Regions from separate parts of the Streptomyces bathyalis genome, predicted to be linked through region 2. Evidence: riboswitches for the same ligand, from Rfam matches in the RefSeq annotation. Region 2 holds a riboswitch; each other region holds the start of a gene.
What was found. Region 2 has a riboswitch for cobalamin ahead of metE (5-methyltetrahydropteroyltriglutamate--homocysteine S-methyltransferase). Riboswitches for the same ligand answer to the same signal wherever they lie in the genome.

Region 1: another riboswitch for cobalamin. It lies ahead of G4Z16_RS27335 (hypothetical protein); the one in region 2 lies ahead of metE (5-methyltetrahydropteroyltriglutamate--homocysteine S-methyltransferase).
Region 3: another riboswitch for cobalamin. It lies ahead of G4Z16_RS08290 ((2Fe-2S) ferredoxin domain-containing protein); the one in region 2 lies ahead of metE (5-methyltetrahydropteroyltriglutamate--homocysteine S-methyltransferase).

The regions. Positions count from the first base shown of each region.
Region 1 is NZ_CP048882.1:6,312,408-6,317,369, forward strand. It holds gene G4Z16_RS27325 (cobyric acid synthase) at 1-1,458, opposite strand, end outside; gene G4Z16_RS27330 (cobalamin biosynthesis protein) at 1,455-2,417, opposite strand; gene G4Z16_RS27335 (hypothetical protein) at 2,420-2,653, opposite strand; cobalamin riboswitch at 2,706-2,836, opposite strand; gene G4Z16_RS27340 (hypothetical protein) at 3,032-3,259, opposite strand; gene G4Z16_RS27345 (inorganic phosphate transporter) at 3,389-4,693, opposite strand; gene G4Z16_RS27350 (class II aldolase/adducin family protein) at 4,914-4,962, shown strand, end outside.
Region 2 is NZ_CP048882.1:5,927,123-5,932,084, forward strand. It holds gene G4Z16_RS25635 (APC family permease) at 1-83, opposite strand, end outside; gene G4Z16_RS25640 (cytochrome P450) at 171-1,598, opposite strand; cobalamin riboswitch at 2,011-2,201, shown strand; gene metE (5-methyltetrahydropteroyltriglutamate--homocysteine S-methyltransferase) at 2,395-4,734, shown strand; gene G4Z16_RS25650 (CbtA family protein) at 4,948-4,962, opposite strand, start outside.
Region 3 is NZ_CP048882.1:1,927,861-1,932,822, reverse strand. It holds gene G4Z16_RS08305 (GNAT family N-acetyltransferase) at 1-360, opposite strand, end outside; gene G4Z16_RS08300 (class I SAM-dependent methyltransferase) at 561-1,238, opposite strand; gene G4Z16_RS08295 (aminoglycoside phosphotransferase family protein) at 1,507-2,457, shown strand; cobalamin riboswitch at 2,647-2,770, shown strand; gene G4Z16_RS08290 ((2Fe-2S) ferredoxin domain-containing protein) at 2,875-3,273, shown strand; gene G4Z16_RS08285 (PucR family transcriptional regulator) at 3,524-4,753, opposite strand.

The DNA of each region.
Region 1 (4,962 bases), 390 kb from region 2:
GGGTACGAATCCGGTGCGTCCCGCGTCGGCGGCCACCCGGCGCAGAAGGGCCCGCCGGAAGCCGTCGCTCTCCAGCGACCCGTGCCAGTGCGTGCCCCACACGGCGCCGGACCGGCAGCCGTCCAGGGCCGCCCCGTCCGCATCGCTGAACACGGCCTCGCCGCCGAGCACTTCGGCGACGCCGTGGTGGATCTCGTAGCCCTCGGCGTGCTCACCGAGGGCCCGGCCCGACGGACGGGCGAGCGTCTTCTCGTGCGCGAACCTCACCTGGACCGGCAGCAGCCCCAGCCCTTCGATGGTCCCTGCCCGCGACTCGACCTCGTCCTCGATGCGCTCGCCCAGCATCTGGAAGCCGCCGCAGATGCCGAGGACCGGCAGCCCTTCGGCCGCGCGGCGCCGTACCGCGTCCGCGAGGCCGCGCTGGCGCAGCCACGCCAGCGCCCGCACCGTGCCGCGGGTGCCGGGCAGTACGACCAGGTCGGCGTCGGCGAGTTCCTCGGGACGGTCCGTGAACCGCACGACGACTCCGGGTTCTGCGGCGAGGGCGTCGACGTCGGTGAAGTTCGACATCAGAGGTACCGGCACGACGGCGATCCGCAGCACGTCGCTGCCGTGCGGGGACGCCGACGCCGACTCGCGGACGGTGCTGCGGCGGACCCTCCCCCAGACTCCGTCCGGGGGCACCCCCAGCCCGTCCTCCTCGTCGATGCCGAGTCCGTGGCGGAAGGGCAGCACGCCCAGCACGGGCCGCCCCGTCAGCCCGTGGAGCATCTCCAGGCCCGGCTCCAGCAGCGCCACGTCGCCGCGGAACTTGTTGACCACGTACCCCGCGAGCAGTTCCTGGTCCCGGTCCGCCAGCAGCGCCGTCGTGCCGAAGAAGGAGGCGAAGACGCCCCCGCGGTCGATGTCCCCGACGACCACGACGGGCAGCCCGGCGGCCCTGGCCAGGCCCATGTTGACGATGTCGGTGCGGCGCAGGTTGATCTCCGCGGGGCTGCCGGCGCCCTCGCAGATCACCGCGTCGTGCGTGCGACGCAGCTCGGCGAGGCAGTCGGCGACCGTGCCCAGCAGCCGCTCCTGCTTGCCTGAGTGGTAGCCCCCCGCGCTCATCTCGCCGACCGGCTTGCCGAGCAGCACGACCTGGCTGCTGCTGTCGCTGCCGGGCTTGAGCAGGACCGGATTCATCAGCGCCGTCGGCTCGGTGTTGGCAGCGGCAGCCTGCATCGCCTGCGCACGGCCTATCTCGGCGCCCTCCAGCGTCACGTACGAGTTGAGCGACATGTTCTGCGCCTTGAAGGGCGCGACCTTCAGGCCCTTGCGCGCCAGCCAGCGGCAGATGCCCGCCGTGACGACGCTCTTTCCGGCGTCGGAGGTCGTGCCCGCGACGAGAAGTCCGCCGCCCTGCCCGCCGGAACCCGGCCTTCGCGCATGCCCGCCGTTCTCACCGGCCGTCGTCATCCGTCGCCCCTTTCCGCCCGGCGCTTCCTGCCGAACGCGCCCGCCACCGAGGTCACCAGCAGCGCCAGCGCGCTGACGCGGCGCGAGAGTTGGACGGCTGCCGCTATGTCGTCCGTACGCACTGCACGGCCGGGGGAGTTGAGGACCGGCCGGTGCTCGGTGCGTCCGCCGTAGCTGAGGGTTCCGCCCAGACGCACGCCCAGCGCCCCTGCGAACGAGGCTTCCACCGGGCCCGCGTTGGGGCTGGGATGCGAGCGGGCGTCAGTGCGCCAGGCACGCAGGGCCCCGCGCGGAGACGGCCCGGCGAGCGCGGCGAGCGCGGCCGTCAGGCGTGCGCCCGGCCATCCCGCCGCGTCGTCCAGACGGGCGGCCGCCCAGCCGAAGCGCAGGTGACGCGGCGAGCGGTGACCGAACATCGCGTCCAGGGTGTTGACCGCACGAAATGCCGCCATGCCCGGGGCGCCGGCTGCCGCGCCCCAGACCAGGGCGCCCACGACCGCGTCCGAGGTGTTCTCCGCCACCGACTCCACGACGGCCCGCGCGATGGCGTCCGCGTCCAGCGCCTGGGGGTCGCGGCCGCACAGATGCGGCAACAGCCGCCGCGCGCCCTCGACATCACCCGCCTCCAGCGCGGCGGCCACGGCGAGGGCCTCCCGGCGGAGGCCGGTGCCGCCCAGCACCGTCCAGGTCACTGCGGCGTCGACGAGGGTGGCGCCGCCGGTGCCCGCAAGGGCGCGTGCGGTGCGCGAGAGCGTGGCGACGGCGGTGACGGCTCCGGCGACGGTCAGCGCCGTGTGCAGGGCGCCCGCACCCCGGTGGTCTCGCCACAGGGCGCGCTCGGCAGCGGCTGCGGCCCGGCCGAAAGCGGCCACGGGGTGCCCACGGCGGGGGTCGCCCAGCAGCGCGTCGCCCAGCTGTCCGAGGGCCGCGCCGCGTATGTAGGCGCGATGAGCCCGCACCGTCAGCGTGCCGTCGTCGTGCCTCGGAGGAGCATGCCGGGCCGCGGGCGGCCACGGTGCGGGACGTGACCGCGGCGGACGCGGACGTTCACGCCGTCGCGGAAACCGTCGCGGAAGCCGTCCTGGAGGCTGTCGCCGCAGCCGCCGTGGACGCGGGCGGGGACGTCCGCCGCAGCGGCAGCCGTCGCGGACTCGGGAACGGAAACGGGTGCGGGAGAGGCAGAGTAGCCACGCATGACGGAGTCCTCACTCAGGGTCCTCGCCCTGGTTCGACGTGCCGGCGACGAGAGTCTCCTGGCTCCCGGATCGCTGCGTCCCCCGGCCTTCCAGCCCGTCGAACTGATGGGCCGTGGCCTTCGGTTGGGGGTGCGCTCCCCGGTGACAGTGGCGGGACCGCGCCGGATTCGCACCGGCTTCCTCTCCTGCCGCCGTTGGGCATCGGCAGTCCACCACGTACCAGGAGGGGCGTCAACTCGCCCTTGACCTGCGACGGGAGAGTGTGAGCAGGCACACGGGGACCCCGCCGCGGCACAGGAAAAAGGGGTACGGAGCGCTGCTCCGTACCCCCTCCGGTATCGGCGGCCGCTGTCAACGGCTCGCCGGCGCCCAGTCGTTCAGGGCGCGGTGATGATGTAGATGCCGTAGGCGACGGCGGCCGCGCACAGCGCGAAGCACGCGTACGACCCGGTGCGCGCGAGCACGGACGCGCCACCGCCCTGCGAGCCGCCGGCCTTGCCGGCGGACGCACCCACGATGCCGAGCGTGAACACGCCCACCAGGGCGACCGTGGCCACGAGGCTCACGCCGAATACCTCGCCGAGCGCTGCCCAGTCGATGTCCATAGCGTTTCCCTGTCTGTCCTCCGGGCCGGGATCGCGATCCCGGGAGTCCGGTGAGTGGTCCGGTTGTGACTGCTTGTCGGTTGCCGGGCCGGTGCGGTGCGGAGACCGTGACCGCACCGGCCCGGCAACCTAGCCGAGAGTGGAGGCCGCTCGCCCGCGCTCCGTCTCGGTCTGCGAAGACGAACTCGCCGTGCCGACGCCCTCCGGGGTCCTTGCCGGACCCCCGTTGCCGTCCGCGTTGCTGCGGGCCGACGCCACGGGCGGCGGCGCGACGGTACGCAGCGCCGCCGTGACGACTCCGGCGGGTTCCGGCCCGGAAGTCCCGGGCAGGGCCGCGTCGTTGACGTTCGTGTGGTCGACGGGCTGGCGGCGCGAGAGCAGCCAGATGCCGCCGCTGATGGTGAGCGCGAGCGCCGCGACCGTGCCGACGCCCCAGTCGCCCTGCTGCGCCAGCACCGCGGCGCCCGCGGCGACGAGTGCCGCCGCCGGAAGCGTCAGGCCCCAACCCGCCACCATGCGGGCCGCTGTCGACCAGCGCACGACGCCGCCCTTGCGGCCGACTCCCGAGCCCATGACGGCGCCGGAGCACACGTGCGTCGTGGAGAGCGAGAAGCCGATGTGGGAGGAGGCGAGGATCGTGACCGCGGCCGAGGTCTGCGCCGCGAATCCCTGCGGAGGCTTGATGTCGGTGATGCCCTTGCCCATGGTGCGGATGATCCGCCAGCCGCCCAGATACGTACCGAGGGCGATGGCCAGCCCGGCCGAGACGATCACCCAGGTCGGCGGGTCCGCCTGCGGGGCGATCACGCCGCCGGTGATCAGCGCGAGGGTGATGACACCCATGGTCTTCTGCGCGTCGTTGGTGCCGTGCGCGAGGGAGACCAGCGCGGCGGAGGTGATCTGCCCCGCGCGGTAGCCCTTTGCGGTCTGCTGCTCGTCGGCCTTGCGCGCCGCCCGGTAGGTCAGCCGCGTCGCGAAGAGCGCGGCGAGGCCCGCGACGAGCGGAGCGGCGATGGCCGGGATGAGCACCTTCATCACCACGGTGCCGCCGTTGACGGCACCGATGCCGACGGAGGCCACCGTGGCACCGAGGAGGCCGCCCATCAGCGCGTGGGAGGAACTGGACGGAAGCCCGGCGAGCCAGGTCAGCAGATTCCAGATGATCGCTCCGACCAGCCCGGCGAAGATCACTTCAGGCTGGATACCGGAGCCTTCGTCGATGATTCCCGATGAGATGGTCTTGGCCACCTCGATGGAGAGGAACGCTCCAACGAGGTTGAGGACCGCCGACATCGCCACCGCTGTCTTGGGCTTGAGCGCCCCGGTGGAGATGGTGGTGGCCATGGCGTTGGCCGTGTCGTGGAAGCCGTTCGTAAAGTCGAACACCAAGGCCGTGACGATCACGATCCCGATGAGAAGCGTGATGTGTTCCATTCACCCAGGCACAATCAGCTCGATGGTTGATGTCCAGATGAACGTAGGGAGAACGGGTGAACAGAAGGTGAACTGCGGCGGGCTTCAGGGTGTCACTCCGCGGGGTCTGTTGTGAGCGGCGTCACACATCCGTCCCGCCGGTACCTTCGCTCTCTTCAACGGCTGCGGCACGGCCCGGCGGCGGCGCACGCGAAGAACCGCATCAGAGGAGGAACGAGCCGTGGAATCGGCTGAACTGCTCGGCGCCTGGCGGGAGTTGGTGCACACCG
Region 2 (4,962 bases):
TGCTCGTAGCCGAACTGCTCGACGCCGCTTTCGCTGCCTCCGCCGCTGCCCCTGGCGCGTCCCGCGGACGAAGAACCGGCCACCCGCCCCACTCCCTCCCCCGGGGCCCCGCGTCGAGGGAGTCCCGGGGACGAGGGTAGGGGCGGCGGGCCCGGCGGCGTAAGGGTGCGTCAGGCGCTGGTCACGGGGCCCTTCGCCGGGCCGCCGCTGCCGTCCTGCGGGGCGATGTCGAACTGCAGCGAACGGATGCGGTTGTCGAAGCTGGAGGGCACCAGGTCCGGCAGGCCCACGGCTCGCATCGCGACGGAGTCGGTGAGCAACTGCCTGAAGAGCGCCTTGAGTTCCTGGCGGGCGAGGTGCGCGCCGAGGCAGTAGTGCGGGCCGCCTCCGCCGTAGCCGAGGTGGGGGTTGGGGTCGCGGGTGATGTCGAAGGTGCCGGGGTCGGTGAAGACCGCCTCGTCGCGGTTGGCGGAGGCGTAGTACATCGCCACCGTCTCGCCCTTGCGCAGCGTGCGGCCGCCCATGACGTGGTCGGTGCGCAGCGTGCGGCGGAACTGGATGATGGGGGTCGAGCACCGGACGATCTCGTCCACGGCGGTGTCCGCGTACTTCTCGAAGTCGCTCTCCCACAGCTCCCGCTGCTCGGGATCGGCACTGAGCAGGGCCAGGCCGTGCGAGATCGCATTGCGGGTCGTCTCCACCCCGGCGACCATCAACAACGTGAAGAACGCGCCGAGTTGGCGGTTCCCCAGGCACTGACCGTCGACATCCGCGGTGACCAGCGCGGAGATGAGGTCGTCGGTCGGGTGGCGCCGGCGCTCCCTGGCGAGCATCGCGATCATGATGTGCATACGGGCCAGCGCCCGCAGGCCCTTGCCGGGGATGCGGAACTTCGCGCCCGCTCCGCGCCGTACGCCGATGTTCTCGGAGGCGTCGTTGAGCTGGGCGAGGATGCGGGGCCGGTGCCGCTGGGGGATGCCCATCATGTTGCACACGACCTCGCAGGGCACCAGCGAGGCCACGGCCGTCACGAACTCGCGGGAGGGCTGCCGCACCGCGTTCCCGACGACGGTCGCGACGACCTGCTCGATGTCCTTCTCGGCGCCCGCCAGCAGCCTGGGACTGAACGCCCGCGAAATGATCTTCCGCAGCTTGGCGTGGTCGCTGCCGTCGACGTTGACCATGGACTCCCCGAAGAGGGCCTTCACCCATGGCGCGGGATGCGGCGTGGTGACACCGGGCGCGCTCCCGAACACGGCGGCGTTGCGGCTGGCTTCCTGCACGTGCTCGTGCCTGACGAGAGCGTAGAACCCCGGCTGCTGCCGCTTGCGCAGGGTGTGCTGCGGCTGTGCGAAGTACGTGGGCGCCTCCCGCTGGCGCAGCACGGCGAACACCTGGTGCCGCTGGTCGTGCGGCAGTTGCCAGAACCGCGGGTCGGCGGGGTTCGTGTCCGGCGGCAGGCCCGCCGCCTCGAAGGCCTCGGCCGCCTCCGAGGCGGCGGCTCCCGCCGCGGCCGCCGCGGAGGAAGGGGCTTGCGGTGCGGCCGCGGCTTCGGGCCCTGCCGAGGATGCGGACGCGGTGTGGGGTGGCATGGTCATCTTCTCCAGTCGTCGTGGAACGGATCGCCCCGCCCGGCCTGCGCACCGGCGGGGCGTGAGTCTCCGGCAGCAGCTTGGGACCGGCGGGCCGCTCCACGGCGTGCGCCACACCGCCGCGACCCGGACGGCCCTGTGCGGGAGGGCCACGACGGCACCCCGGATCCCTGTCGGCGGTGGCCTGCCACGGCCTGCGCGGTCCACCCGCCGGCGCCGGTCCGATACGGGCCCGACGCGGACCCGGACACCGGCTCGACGCGGGCCCGGTTCCGGTGCCCGCGCGGGCCGTGCCGGTCCGGCGAGGGGCCACGGCAGACCGTGCTTCGCCCCCGTAAACCATCACGGCGCATGAAGAAGCCCTCACTCCTGCCCTTTGTCGCCGCGGCTCGCGGGCCCGTACGCTGGAGAGGCAGTCGGTTCGGCCTGTCCGCCAGACAGGCACGTCGCAAGAGGGAATCCGGTGAGACTCCGGAACTGCCCCGCAGCGGTGAGTGGGAACGAAAGCCGTCATACGCACTGGGTCCGAGCGGACCCGGGAAGCGACGGCCGGTAGGAGCCGGTCCGTGGATCACGGACACGGCGGGCCCACGAGTCCGAAGACCTGCCACTGCCCGCCGGGGGCACCCCCGGGCCGCAAGGCCCAGGGGGAGGATGCGTCGGCGGATCGATCTCGGTGACCTCGAGGGCGGGTCGGCGGTACAGGTGAGCAGCACGCGGTGCGCGTGTGCGCCGCCGCGTCGCCTCTCCTCCTCGCCCCGTACCTCTCGGGTCACCGGCGAGACTCGCGAAGGAGAGTTGAGTGACACCCAAGTCCGCAGCCGCGGCGTCGAAGCCGGCAACGAGGCCCCGCGCCACCGTCCACGGATATCCACGGCAGGGAAGCGGCCGTGAGCTGAAGAAGGCCGTCGAGGGCTACTGGAGGGGCCGCGTCACCGCCGACGCCCTGCGGGAGACCGCAGCCGGGCTGCGCCGGGACAACTGGCAGCAGCTCAGGAACGCCGGTGTGCGCGAAGTGCCCACCGGAGACTTCTCCCTCTACGACCATGTGCTGGACACCACCGTCATGGTCGGTGCCGTTCCCGAACGTCACCGTGCCGCCGTCGAGGCGGACGCGCTCGACGGCTACTTCGCCATGGCGCGCGGTACGCAGGACGTCGCGCCGCTGGAGATGACGAAGTGGTTCGACACCAACTACCACTACCTGGTATCGGAGTTGGGGCCCGACACCGTCTTCGCGGCGAACTCCGCGAAGCAGACCGGTGAGCTGTCCGAGGCCGTCGCGCAGGGCCACGACGCCCGGCCCGTCCTCGTCGGGCCCGTCACGTACCTGCTGCTCGCCAAGCCCGCGCCCGGAGTCGCCCCGGACTTCGAACCGCTGACGCTGCTGGACCGGCTGCTCCCCGTCTACGCGGAGGTGCTCGCCGACCTCCGCGCGGCCGGGGCGGGATGGGTGCAGCTCGACGAGCCCGCGCTGGCGGCGGACCGCACGCCGGCCGAACTGAACGCCGCCGCACGCGCATACCGGGAACTGGGCGGGCTCACCGACCGGCCCGAACTGCTGGTGGCTTCCTACTTCGACCGACTCGGCGACGCGCTGCCGGTACTCGCCAAGGCGCCCGTCGAGGGCCTGGCGATGGACTTCACCGGCCCTGCCGTCGCGAACCTGGAGGACCTGGCGCGTGCGGGCGGACTGCCCGGCAAGCGGCTCGTCGCGGGAGTCGTGGACGGACGGAACGTGTGGATCAACGACCTGAAGAAGTCGCTGTCCACGCTGGCCTCGCTGCTCGGCTTCGCCGACCGTGTCGACGTCGCCCCGTCCTGCTCGCTGCTGCACGTACCGCTCGACGCGGCCCTCGAGCGCGACGTGGATCCGCAGGTCGCACGCTGGCTCGCCTTCGCCAGGCAGAAGGCGGAGGAGGTCGTCGCGCTGGCGACGGGACTCGGCGAGGGCACCGACGTCATCGCCGGACTGCTGCACGCCAACTCATCGGCGCTCGCGGCGCGTTCGTCCGCGGCGCTCACCCGCGACCCGGCCGTGCGGGCGCGCACCGAAGCGGTCACCGACGCCGACGGGCGCCGCACCACGCCCTATCAGGAGCGGGCCGCGGCACAGCGCGCGCGGCTGAAGCTGCCGCTGCTGCCGACGACCACCATCGGCTCGTTCCCGCAGACCGGCGAACTGCGTGCGGCGCGCGCCGACTTGAGGGCCGGACGGCTCGACGCGGAGGGCTACGACAAGCGGATCGCCGCCGAGATCCGGGACGTCCTCGCCTTCCAGGAAGAGGCCGGACTGGACGTGCTCGTGCACGGCGAGCCCGAACGCAACGACATGGTGCAGTACTTCGCGGAGCGGCTGGACGGCTACATCGCGACGCAGCACGGCTGGGTCCAGTCCTACGGCACCCGCTACGTGCGGCCTCCGATCCTCGCGGGTGACGTCTCCCGGCCCGGGCCGATGACGGTGGAGTGGACGCGCTACGCGCAGTCGCAGACCGGACGGCCCGTCAAGGGCATGCTGACCGGACCCGTCACGATGCTCGCGTGGTCCTTCGTACGGGACGACCAGCCGCAGGCCGAGACCGCACGCCAGGTGGCACTGGCGCTGCGGGACGAGGTCGCGGACCTGGAGTCCGCGGGCACCGCCGTCATCCAGGTCGACGAGCCGGCACTTCGCGAGACGCTTCCGCTGCGGACGGAGAGCCGGCCGGAGTACCTGGCGTGGGCGACGGAGTCCTTCCGCCTGGCCACCGGTGCCGTGCGCGCGGACACTCAGATCCACACGCACATGTGCTACGCGGAGTTCGGCGACATCGTCTCGGCGATCGTGGATCTCGACGCGGACGTCATCAGTCTGGAGGCTGCCCGTTCCCACATGCAGGTCGCGGACGAACTCGCCACGGCCGGCTACCCGAACGAGGTCGGGCCCGGCGTGTACGACATCCACTCACCGCGGGTCCCCGACGTGGACGAGGTGGCGTCGCTGCTGCGCAAGGGGCTCGCCGCGATCCCGGCGGAGAGGCTGTGGGTCAACCCGGACTGCGGCCTGAAGACCCGCGGCTGGCCCGAGGTGCGTGAGGCGCTGGAGCACATGGTCGAGGCGGCGCGGACCGTGCGGGCGGAGGCCGCGGGCCGCAGCTGAGCCCGCCTCGTCCGCCGACAGGGGGCCGGGACTCGCGCCCGGCCCCTGTCCCGCTCCCTCGTGCGGCACCGGCACCGGCACCGGCACCGGCACCGGCACCCGTGAACCGGCCCGAGCCGATCCGCACCGCGCCGTGAGAAAGCCGCTGCCGGGCACCCGATGCGGGTGCCCGGCAGCGGCTCACGGCCCGTTACGTGCCGGGCGTTGTTCGCTTCAGTTGGCGGCGGG
Region 3 (4,962 bases), 4.0 Mb from region 2:
GTCACCGGCGTCGGTCACGCGGCGGATGACCACGCCTTCCGGCGCCGGGGGTTCCGTGGCCAACTCCGCGCTCGCGCCGACGAGTACGGTCTTGCCGTCACCCGGGACGAAGCCCGCTGCACGCAGCCGTTCCGGCAGATCCCGCGGCTCGTCGTGCGCGTGGATGCGCCACTCGGCCGTCTCCTCCCGCGCGGCGAAGCGGTCCCGTTGCCGCGCGATCAGGCGGTCCAGGTCGGCGCCCCGCAGCCCGCTGTCACGCGGTCCGAACACGAAGGCGCGGAAGCCGCCCACGGCACGCACGAGCGGCCCGTCCTGTTCGTACGTCACGCCGATGGCCGGCTCGGCCGGTGCTCCGCGCATCAACTCGTCGTACAGGGCGAGGAGTCGGCCGTCCCCGTCGTCCTCGGTCCCGTCCCCGCCGTCGTGGCTGCTGCCGTCCCCGTTCGTCACCTCGCCGACGTTACGCACTCGGAACGGTGACGGCAGCCGGTGCGGGGAAACCGCCCGGGCGGACCGGGGCGGCCGGCCCGCGGCGGCCGGTCAGCGGGACGTGTGGGAGATCAGCCGCGCTTGCGTGCCGTCACGGCCATGACGATCGGGGTGGGGGTGCCGTGCTCGGCGAACTGTTCGAGTGCCAGTCCCGCGTCGAGGAAGGCGTGGAGCAGGCCCGGCAGCGGAAGGTGTGTGGCCCCGACCTTGTCGCGTACGCCCTGGTCGGTCCAGGAAGCCTTCGTCCAGGCGCCGTCGAGATAGCCGGGGCGGACCACGATCGCGTCGGGGTCCGTGCGGTCGGCGAACGCCCCGCAGAAGCAGGGGTGGACGCCGATGTGCACGAACACCCCACCGGGCCGGAGGACACGGGCCGCTTCCCGCAGTACCGCCGGATAGTGCGGCATGTCCGTGTGCACCATGACTGCGACAGCGGCCGTGACGGAGCCGTCGCTCACCGGAAGCCTCGCGGCATCGGCCTGCGCGACCGGTAGCCGGCTGCGGGCGTGGCCGAGCATCCCTCGCGACAGGTCCACGCCGACCGGCGTCCAGCCCAGGTCGCGGAGCGCGGCAGCGTGGACCCCCGTGCCGCAGCCGATCTCCAGGCACGTACCGCTGCCCGTTCCGAGAAGGTCCCCGAGCAGGCCGCCCAGGCTGCGGGGGTTTCCCTCCGAGGTCTCGGCGTCCTGCCCGCGCAGGAAATCCTGTTCGTACCAGTCGGCGATCTGGTCGTACGCCGCTGCTGACATGACGTTCCCCGTCCGTTCGCCCGCCGTGGGCCCGTTTTGGTGACCGGCTCCCCCGGGCGACCGGGCCGCCGTTGTCGTTGCTCCATCACCTGCCCGCGCGGTGGTTCTCCGGCCCCGATTTCCTCCCCCGGCGGAACTGCCGCTGCCCGGGTTCTCCATACGGGGAGCTCGCGTTCGTCGGCGGCCCGGATGTCCGTCGGGCGAAGTGGCCGCTACCGGCTGGAAGTTGTACGTCGAACGCCGTGCTGCGGCGTGGAACGATCGAGCCATGCCCGATTTCGTGACGCCAGAGCAGATTGCCCGACGCACCTCCGCAGCAGTCGACGCGGCCGTGGGAGCGGGGCGCGCTCTCGGGCTCACCGTGACCGATGCCGAGGTGCTCCACGACCTGTTCTCCGTGGTCGTCCACCTCGCGCCGTCACCGGTCGTGGCCCGGATTCCCACAGTCCTGCCGCACTCCGCGGATCTCGGTTCCCAGGCCGCCCGCCAGCAGGCGGAACTTGACGTGACGCGGTGGCTCGCAGACCAGGGAGCCCCCGTGATCCAGCCCAGTCCTCTCGTGCCACGGGAGCCCGTACAGCGCGACGGACTCTCGATGACGTTCTGGCAGTTCGTCGAGGAGGACCGGGACAAGGAGCCCGACTACGTGGCCAACGCCGAAATCGTTGCCGACCTGCACGCCGCCCTGCGCGGATACCCCGGCCGGCTGTCGTTCCTGTCCGCGGCCGAACCGCGGGTCATCGGGGAAAGCCTTGCCCTGCTCGAAGACCGCCCCGACCTCATCGCTCCGAGCGATCTGGACCGCGCGCGCCGCGAGTGGCAGGTCCTGGAACCTCTCGTGAGCTCACGCGCGGCGTTCGAGACGGCGTTCCCGTGGACCGATGTCCAGCCCATCCACGGCGACTGCCCACCCGCGAACATCTTCTCCGGGAAGGACGGGAAGCTCTACGCCGACTTCGAACTGGTCACGTCGGGCCCCGTCGAGTGGGACCTGGCCACCCTCGGGCCCGACCTCGAATCCGCCTACGACCGCGGCGCGCGGCGCAACGGCATGAGGCCGTTGAAGGAGGACGTCATGAGCTTCGTGAACGCCGTAGGCATGCTGCGGGTCATCGCCGCCCTGGCGCTCGCGCCTCAACTGCCCGCGTTGCCCGAGTACTTGAACCCCGCCATCATCCGGTGGCGGACGATGCCGTTCGCAGGGGGCGTCGGAGACTGACATCCACGAGCGCCGACCGGCAACGGGAGCCCGTCAAGTCACGCACGCTGCAGGGCAGTTGCAGGGACGAGCCGCGTCATCGTCCGGACCGCCGATCTGCGTCCGGCGCTTCTTCGGGGCCCGCGGAGGCCCTCGGCCCTGGACGGCGCCCGGATGGAATGATGGCCCGTGACATGGCGACGGCGGTTCGAGGAAGCCGGTGTGAATCCGGCGCGGTCCCGCCACTGTGATCGGCGAGCGGATCCCCGACAGGCCACTGCCCCGGGCGGGTGGGAAGGCGGGGACGAGCCTTGACCCGAGAGCCAGGAGACTCACGCGGTCGCCTCCTCGACGTACCGGGGCGGATCTCCCCGGAGAGAGGGAAGGTTCGGCGTGCCCGAGACATCGGTCGATGAGGCATCCGACGAAGCGGGGGCAGTGGAGACTGCCGGCCCTGCTCCGTGCCGGATCGTCGTGTGCCGGGACTGCTGCTGCGGCAGTCCCAAGGTGACCGGACTGGATCACGCGGCACAGACGGCTCGGCTGCGGGAGGAGGCACCGGTTCGCGTGTCCGACTGCCTGGACGTGTGTGACCAGGCCAACGTCATCGTCGTGCAGCCTTCCGCCGCCGGGCGCGCCGCCGGTGCGCGGCCCGTCTGGCTGGGGCTGGTCAACAGCCCGGACGCGACCGAGGACGTCACCGCCTGGGTACGCGCGGGCGGCCCCGGCGTCGCTCCGCAGCCGGAGATCCTCGACCTGCACGCCATCACTCCGCCGCGACGGGGGCTTGCAGGGAATCGGCGCGCTGCGTCGCCGATCCGTGATCGGGGGCAATGAGACAGCCCTTCACCGACTCCCGGAGCCGGACATCGCGTGGTGGAGCGAAGGCTGAAGGTCTCATCGGGGCTCATCGCGGCGAACGCCCGTCCCCAGGTGGCTGGAGCCATGCCGAGTCGAACACCGAGCCGAAGCTCGTCGAGCGCCACCGGTGGATGAACGCCGTTGCTGTCCGCGACCGTTGCTCGCGCTCGTGCTCGTGTTCATGACCCCCGACATTGCTCACGGAGTCGCGGACCCCGCACGGCAGTCACAGCCGTGCGGCCTTCAGCGCCATGTGGAGCAGCAACCGGGAGCCGCCATCGTCGAGGTCGAGGCCGGTGAGGGCTTCGATGCGGGAGAGGCGGTAGTAGAGCGTCTGACGGTGTATGCCCAACGCGGCGGCCGTTCGCCCCGCCTGGCCCGCGTGGTCGAGGAACACCTCGGCGGTGCGCGCCAGTTCGCCGTGTGCGGGACGCAGCAGCGGCGCCACGGCCGCATCGCGGGCGACGTCGTCGGGCAGGGCGGCCAGCAGCCGGTACGGACCGATCGCGTCCCAGTCGGCGACCGGGCCCAGCCGCTCCGGTTCCGCGCCCGCGGCCCGTGCGGCGGCGAGCGCCTCCCGCCAGGCCGCGACCGCGTCGGAGAGCCCGCGGCGCGGCGCGCTGACGCCCGCGGCGGCGGGGGAGCGCGGCACGCGCAGCAGTTGCCCGGCGGCCGTACGGGCCGGAGCACGGACCTCCGCCGAGCGCAGCCGCACCAGCGAGGCGAGCACCGGCTGCCGCTCCGGCGCGGGCGGCGCCGCCGACCTGCCGCCGGGGGCCGGTTGCGCGAGCCGGGCCGGAAGCACGCACCCCGCCATGACGTGCGGCAGCACGGGTGCGCCCGTACTGCCGGAGCTCTCCCCGTCGCCGTCAGCGTCGTCGGCCGGCCAGGGGCCCACAGCGAGCAGTGCCAGCGGGCCCGACGCCGCCGGCCCGAGCAGCTCGCCCAGCTCCGCCGCCAACTCCTCGCCCCTGCCCCGGTCTTCCTCGGTCAGCATCGCCCGCAGCAGTTCGCCCGAGCGCGCCTCCGCCTGCGTCTCGGCCGCCAGCAGCGCCCCGATCCGCGACGCCACCGCCATGGCCGCCGCCAGCCGCGGGTCGGAGAGGTCGAGCGCCCCGTCGTCCATCAGCCAGATGTAGCCGCGCACGACGCCCGCGTGCCGCACGGGGAGGCAGATGCGCCCGTGCTCGACGCCGGCCGCCGGTTCGGGATCGATGCGGACGGGAGACGCGGCCCTGGTGATGCCGAAGCTCTCGAACCACGCCCGCACCTCGGCGCTGGAGCGGCGTCCGAGGATGGAGCGCCTGCGCACCGGGTCGAGCGCGGGCTCGGCGCCCTCGCCGTCGCCCTCGTGGGCGCCGAAGGCGATCAGCGCGAAGTCGCGTGCCTCCAGGGTCGCGGGGGTGCCGAGCAGCGCGCAGACCTCGTCGATGAGTGCCTGGTAGTCCTCGCGCATGATCATCCCGCTGTTCCGCGTCGTGCCGACGTGCCGTCTCCGCCCCTTACGGGCGCCCCGCGTCACCATTCTCGTACAGATGTCTGAGATCTGGGACACGGATGCGTGACAGCTGTCGATGGTCACGGAATGGCGCGATCCTTAGATTCAGGGTGGCTTCCGACGCCGTGGCGCTCCGTTCCTCCGCAGACCTTCCCCTCCGGCCGAAC